2 regions of the Paenibacillus sp. LK1 genome follow, and region 2 is predicted to be linked to the other one. Evidence: riboswitches for the same ligand, from Rfam matches in the RefSeq annotation. Region 2 holds a riboswitch; the other holds the start of a gene.
What was found. A riboswitch is a leader RNA that binds a small molecule or an ion and turns the genes downstream of it on or off. The one in region 2 is predicted to bind thiamine pyrophosphate.

Region 1: it holds a riboswitch for thiamine pyrophosphate, as region 2 does, so the genes downstream of both, CS562_RS13515 (thiamine phosphate synthase) here and thiC (phosphomethylpyrimidine synthase ThiC) in region 2, are expected to answer to the same signal.

The regions. Positions count from the first base shown of each region.
Region 1 covers NZ_PEII01000005.1:286,341-289,981, reverse strand. Annotated here, with positions in the region: gene CS562_RS13525 (hypothetical protein) at 1-304, shown strand, start outside; gene CS562_RS13520 (ABC-F family ATP-binding cassette domain-containing protein) at 437-1,987, shown strand; TPP riboswitch at 2,052-2,161, shown strand; gene CS562_RS13515 (thiamine phosphate synthase) at 2,449-3,066, shown strand; gene thiO (glycine oxidase ThiO) at 3,071-3,641, shown strand, end outside.
Region 2 covers NZ_PEII01000015.1:60,674-64,314, reverse strand. Annotated here, with positions in the region: gene CS562_RS27120 (IclR family transcriptional regulator) at 322-1,065, shown strand; TPP riboswitch at 1,185-1,298, shown strand; gene thiC (phosphomethylpyrimidine synthase ThiC) at 1,662-3,446, shown strand; gene CS562_RS33135 (hypothetical protein) at 3,563-3,641, opposite strand, start outside.

The DNA.
Region 1 (3,641 bases), on a different contig from region 2:
TTCCTATACCTTTACAATGCCTTTGATTTCTCAGGAAGATTGGTACAATTCGATTAATGACACGGGGCTTATGGCTTTTATACAGGGAATACCTGTAGGTAACCAAAAGATTAACAATTATGCCATTGGTGGTGGCAGACTGGTGAAGAAAACAGCGATCGTTGGCGGAGTGGATCCGGTGAGTGGAATTAAATACTATTATCCTTCCACATGTAACAATGGCTATAGAGCCGAAGAAGTGTTTACAAATGCTAAACAAGCGGCAGCGCAAGGTTATTTTGAGTATAACTGTTCCATAAATTAAAGGCAGTTTGTTTGAAATATAAAAGCGAGGTTGCGTGAGATGTTTACATTACTTTCAGAAAAGGCGACACCTGTGCTAAAATAGGGTTTCGGAACGATAGTAATGTCCAATAGATAGGAGCAACCTCATCTTATGAGTTTATTGTCAGTAGAGAACGTGAGTCACAATTTTGGAGACCGCACGTTATTTAAAAATGTATCTTTTCGTTTACTTGCTGGAGAGCGTGTTGGCCTTGTTGGTGCAAATGGTGTAGGCAAGTCCACACTGATGAACATCCTTACCGGGAAATTGTTAAAGGACGAAGGGAAGGTTGAATGGACCCCCAAAGTTCGTTATGGATATCTGGATCAGCATACCAAGCTCACGCCTGGAAAAACGATTCGTGATGTGCTTAAGGATGCGTTCCTGCCCTTGCTTGAGTTGGAAAAAGAAATGATGTCCATCACGGATCAGATGGCAGACGCCGATCCGGACAAGCTCGAATTGTTGCTGGAAGAAATGGGTGACATTCAGGAGCAATTGGAGCAAGGTGATTTTTATCTGATTGATGTGAAAGTGGAAGAGATGGCAAATGGACTGGGCTTGTCCGCCATTGGGCTGGATCGTGACGTGGCCGCGCTTAGTGGTGGTCAACGTACGAAGGTATTGCTTGCCAAGCTCTTACTGGAGAAACCAACTGCACTTCTGCTAGATGAGCCGACGAACTATCTCGATGTGGAACACATCGAATGGCTGACGCGTTACCTGAAGGATTACCCGTATGCGTTTATTCTGATTTCGCATGATACGGAGTTTATGAATGAGGTCGTTAATGTTATTTATCATCTGGAATTTGCCAAGTTGACGCGTTATGCAGCGAACTATAACAAATTCCTTGAAATGGCCGACATGAATAAGGCGCAGCATATTGATGCTTATGAGAAACAGCAGGAGTTTATCAAGAAGCAGGAAGATTTCATTCAGCGGAACAAAGCCCGCGCTTCTACTTCCGGTCGTGCCAAGAGCCGTGAGAAGCAGCTCGGTAAGATTGAACGGATTGATCGTCCAGACGAAGCAGCTAAACCCACATTCAAATTCAAGGATGCCCGGGCGAGTAGTAAAACCGTCTTTGAGGGTATTGATTTTGAAATTGGATATTCATATGCATTATTGCCTAAAATGACGATGACGATTGAGCGTGGCGAGAAAATTGCCATTGTTGGATGTAACGGTGTAGGTAAATCCACATTGCTCAAGACTATTCTGGGGAAAATCCCACCTATCAGCGGTAAGACTTTCTTGGGTGATTATCTGGAAACAGCCTATTTCGAACAGGAAGTACGTGCAGGTAATATTACTCCAATCGAAGATGTGTGGAACGAATTTTCTCATTTGACACAGAATGAAGTCCGGGGGCATCTCGCACGTTGTGGATTGAAAAATGAGCATATCACCCGCCCGCTTAACGCGCTTAGTGGTGGTGAACAAGCCAAAGTTCGTCTGTGTAAACTTCTGATGCGTGAAAGTAACTGGATTTTGTTCGATGAGCCTACAAACCATTTGGATGTAACGGCTAAAGCAGAGTTGAAACGTGCCTTGCAAGAATTCAAGGGTACCGTACTGCTCGTATCCCATGAACCTGATTTTTATGAAGGTTGGGTTACCAAAACGTGGGATGTCGAAGCTTGGTCCGAAAAACAATAACGTAATAAATGGAAATGTACGGTGACAAAAAAAGGTGTCTATGGTAACATAGGCTACAGCTTCATATGAACACTAGGGGGGCCGCACGATGCGGCTGAGATGGAAGAATGCGATTCCGGACCCTTCGTACCTGATCTGGATCATACCAGCGTAGGGAAGTGGCGCGTTTCAACTAATGACAAAGAGCTTTATCGATGACTTTGCGATATTGCCTGCAAGATAAATCATGCAACTCTATGTAACAGCGTTGCGACTATGGATGATTTCTATAGTTGTTATGCGTTATGTATAAAGTAATTGCATTGAACAGTCATTCAGTTGATCCATGAATTCTAAATTCGTGGCCACTCCCCTACGGGAGTGGCTTTTTTGTTTTGTATTAGCTTAAATCATGCAAAAGGAGGGCGAACGGGACGGCAATCTTCCACGAACATGTAACTACAAGATCATTCGAACTGCATGTGGTTTCACCAAGTACAGGAGACATGGACTCTTTTCTGAATATTGCTAAGGATATATGGCGGCGGGTCGATTATATCCACATTCGGGAAAAAAAGCTTCCTCTTGAGCAACAGATGTATTGGGCGCAAAGTCTAAAAACAGAAGGTGTTCCATCTAGCCGAATCATTATAAATGGCTTAGATCAGCTGTACCAACATAACTCGCTTGGTGGTGTGCATTGGGGTCAATCAGTTATTCGTAGTTACGATAAGGATGAGTTAAAGAGAGACGATCGGCTCCGCGTAGGCATATCGGTTCATTCTCTGGAAGAAGCAAAAATTGCTGAAGAACGTGGAGCGGATTATCTTTTTTATGGGCACGTCTATGCTTCAAATAGTAAACCTAATTGCGAATCAAGAGGGCTTAGTGCGTTGGCTGAGGTATGCTCCAATGTTTCAATTCCGGTGATCGCGATTGGCGGGATTAGTCCTGAGAAAATTGCTGCCATTCGAACTGCTGGTGCCAGAGGAGCAGCTGTGATTTCAACGATTTGGTCGAACGATGAGCCGAAACTGGCCGCGGCTTCATTGCGACAGGCGATCGAGGATTCAGAGAGGTATGTTGAACCAGGGAGATGAGACCATGAGAGAGGAAGCAAGAAGTCGAAGCAGGAATCGTTCAGGCTATCATCCAGGAATAGTATCGGGAAGTAAAGTTGGAGCGGAAGTTCGAGGCAAGCTTCATGCAGAAACCATTATTGTAGGCGGAGGAGTTATCGGTTGTGCCATTGCATGTGAACTTGCTAGCCGAGGTCATGATGTTCTTCTGGTTGAGCGGGCGCGGATTGCTGGAGGAACTTCCTGTGCAGCTGCCGGGATGCTTGCTGCTGACAGTGAGGAATTCACTCATGCTGTAATGGCGAAGCTTGCACAGAAGAGCAGAGCTTTGCTTCATGAGCAGAAGGAACGAATCAGTTCGCTTAGCGGAGTGGAGATGGGGCTGCAACAGCATGGTTTTATTACTCCTTTTCGTTCATACAGTGAGGTCAGCAGTTACAAAAATAATCGATCGTCTACCTTATCTACAGAACATATTTGGTGGGATCGAGTCGCTGTCCAACAGGAAGCTTCATGGTTAAACAGGGATACGTATGGTGCATATTACAGACCTTCCGAGAGCGAGGTTCTTCCCGTCAATCTAACACAAGCTTATA
Region 2 (3,641 bases):
CGAGACGAACAGAGCGGATAAATGATTTTTCTGACTACTTATGAAGCAAAATCTTAATTTAATATATCTTTATCGTATGTTCCAATATAGTCAAAGTCAATTGATTGAGGCCATTTGTTACGCAATTGTTATATAGTTCTGAAGATATATGGGTAACATTTCCTTAGGGTGCAAAATGCAGGGGATTCTAATTTATAAAAAGAAAATATTTACAAATATCCCTATTCCAAATGGCGCTTTTTGGTTTACAGATGAGACCGTTTCTCATATAATTTATGTAACCAAGTTTCATGTGATGAAACATGAGGAGGGCAACTTGCCATGGAAGACCGAAAGTTAACCGTCCGGGCTGTAGAACGGGCGCTGGATATATTATTGTGTTTTACAACCCGCAGTGATCTGGGACTCACGGAAATTGCCAGCCAGATCGGTCTGCACAAGAGTACAGTCCATCGTCTGATGGCTACTTTGGAGGACAAAGGGTTCGTAATCCGGGATGCTGCAACTGAGAAGTATCGACTCGGCATACGCATCTGGGAACTGTCTGCCCATATGTCTCGCAGCGATGATCCTGCCATTTTGCTCCTTCCTGCGATGGAGCGGCTGAGAGATCGACTGGGCGAAACCGTGAGTTTATATCTGCGTGATGGCAGTGAGCGGATTCGAATTCAAGCCGTGCAGAGTGATCAGGCGATTCGTCGTGTAGCTCCGGTGGGCGTCAGACTTCCGTTATCAGTGGGAGCATCCAGCAAAGTGCTGATGGCTTTTGCCACCGAAGAGGACCGCGAAGATCTGATGAATGGACCGGAATGGCCGGTATTTATCGATCCCAAAGTATATTTGGCACAGATGAAAGACATTCTGGAATACGGCTACGCAACAAGTTATGAGGAACGTGAACCGGGAGCCGCAGCAGTATCTGTACCCATAATGGATCGGAAAGGCAACATCGCTGCTGCCCTGTCGGTATCCGGGCCTGTTAGCCGTCTCTCGCAAGAAACGTTGCATGAATACGCACCTGTGTTGAAGGAAGCTGCTACGCAGATGGGGCTTATGCTATCCTGATCTTATTTTCTGGAATTTAAAGGTTGTTTTTATGATTCGGTTGCGCTACTCTGTAATGGATGGCCCAACAGGGTCAGCATAATTGAATATGAATCTGCGGCCTAGATGCTGCAACTTGTTAACGTTACTGGGGGAGTCCGAATTGTCCGGACTGAGACGGAATCGCATGAGATTCCGGACCCTTTGCACCTGATCTGGATCATACCAGCGTAGGGAAGTAATCGGCGATACGATCACGAACACCATATAATTTAACCTATAGATAGGCTCCACTAAGGAGTCTCTATAAGGTGTGTTATTGGTGATGGAGATAAGCCGGTTCCCTTGGGAACCGGCTTTTTTTATACAGTAAACAGGCGAAAGCTGGTGTCAGAGCTGCTTTTGGATAAAGAGCTGGGAGCATTGGCGAGCATTGGGTTCCGATATCTTTTGCCTCGTATGTCTGTATTACTTGAATTGTATGTCTCTATTTTGTGTTGTAGGGTCGCTCTTTCTTTTTCTATGTTGTGGATGGTTTGGAGCCGTGTGCAAGTATTTCAATCCAGGCAAACACTAATGAGGAGGAGACAAGAGCGATGAGTACAGGAAACCGAACGATGGGACAGGACAAGCAGGATCAGCAGTTGGCAAAGGAAAAAGGTACGGCAGGACGGGTTCAGCCCTTCCCGGGCAGCCGCAAAATTTACATTCATGGCTCACGACCTGACATTGCAGTACCGGAGCGTGAAATTGCCCTTCATGACACCAATACTCCTCAAGGAGTGGAGTATAACGAACCGCTGCGTGTCTACGATACGAGCGGACCGATGACCGACCCCGGATTTCATGCCGATATCCGGGCAGGGCTGCCAGCACTGCGTACCCGCTGGATTACGGAGCGTGAAGATGTTGAAGCCTACCAGGGACGAACGGTAAAACCGGAGGATAACGGATTGAAACCTGGAGGAAAGCGAGCTGGAGCCGAGAAGTATCCAGGCTTGCGTGGTAAACCATTGCGGGCACAGGCAGGGCGCTGCGTGACCCAGATGCATTATGCACGGCAGGGAATCATCACGCCGGAGATGGAGTTCGCCGCCATTCGTGAAGGGGTGGAGCCGGAGTTTGTGCGGCAGGAGCTGGCGAGTGGCAGGGCCATACTGCCGTCGAATATCAATCATCCAGAGAGTGAGCCGATGTTAATCGGTCGTCATTTTCATGTGAAGATCAATGCGAACATTGGAAACTCTGCGGTATCCTCCTCCATCGAGGAAGAGGTGGAGAAGATGACCTGGGCGGTACGCTGGGGATCGGATACGGTGATGGATCTGTCCACAGGCAAAGACATTCATACGACCCGGGAATGGATTATCCGCAATTCACCTGTGCCGATTGGAACAGTACCGCTCTATCAGGCGCTGGAGAAGGTCAATGGAGAAGCTGAAGCACTGACCTGGGAGTTGTATCGTGACACGCTCATTGAGCAGGCAGAGCAGGGTGTGGACTACTTTACAATCCATGCAGGCGTGCTGCTGCGTTATATTCCGATGACCGCCAAACGTATGACAGGCATTGTGTCACGGGGCGGGTCCATCATGGCAGCATGGTGCCTTGCACATCATCAGGAGAATTTTTTGTATACCCATTTTGAAGAAATCTGCGAGATTATGAAAAAGTATGATGTGGCGTTCTCGCTCGGAGACGGACTGCGCCCAGGAAGCATCTACGATGCCAATGATGAAGCCCAGATGGCGGAACTGGCTACGCTTGGTGAACTAACGCAAATCGCTTGGAAGCATGATGTGCAGGTGATGATTGAAGGTCCGGGGCATGTGCCGATGCACAAGATCAAGGAGAATGTCGATCTGCAAATGGAGATATGTAAAGAGGCGCCGTTCTATACGCTGGGACCGCTGACGACCGATATTGCACCAGGATATGACCATATTACCTCGGCAATTGGAGCAGCAATGATCGGTTGGTTTGGTACGTCCATGCTCTGTTATGTTACGCCAAAAGAACATCTGGGCCTGCCCAATAAGGATGATGTGCGGGAAGGAGTTATCGCTTACAAGATCGCTGCTCATGCCGCTGATCTGGCGAAAGGTCACCCGCGTGCCCAGCGGCGGGACGATGCGCTGTCCAAAGCACGCTTTGAGTTCCGCTGGAGGGATCAGTTCAACCTATCGCTGGATCCGGAACGTGCGCTATCCTACCACGATGAGACGTTGCCGGCGGAAGGGGCCAAGGAAGCCCATTTCTGCTCCATGTGTGGGCCGAAATTTTGCAGCATGCGCATTACGCAGGATATTCGTGCTTTTGCCGCAGATAAAGGTTTGTCCGAAAATGAGGCCGTGGCAGCGGGTATGCAGGAAAAGGCTGAGGAATACCGGACACGCTCTTAGGCGTAGTTACAGCGTAATCTGGGCAGCCTGACATAGCGAAAAGCTGTTCTTCTCCGTGATTGAGGAGAGGAACAGCTTTTTTCTGATTTCTTGTATGTGTACAATCATCTGAACATTCAGTTCTCATCAGTATGGGTTTCTTGATTTTTCTTGTTCCACATTTTATATAAAATCCCCGCAATAACAAATAACAGT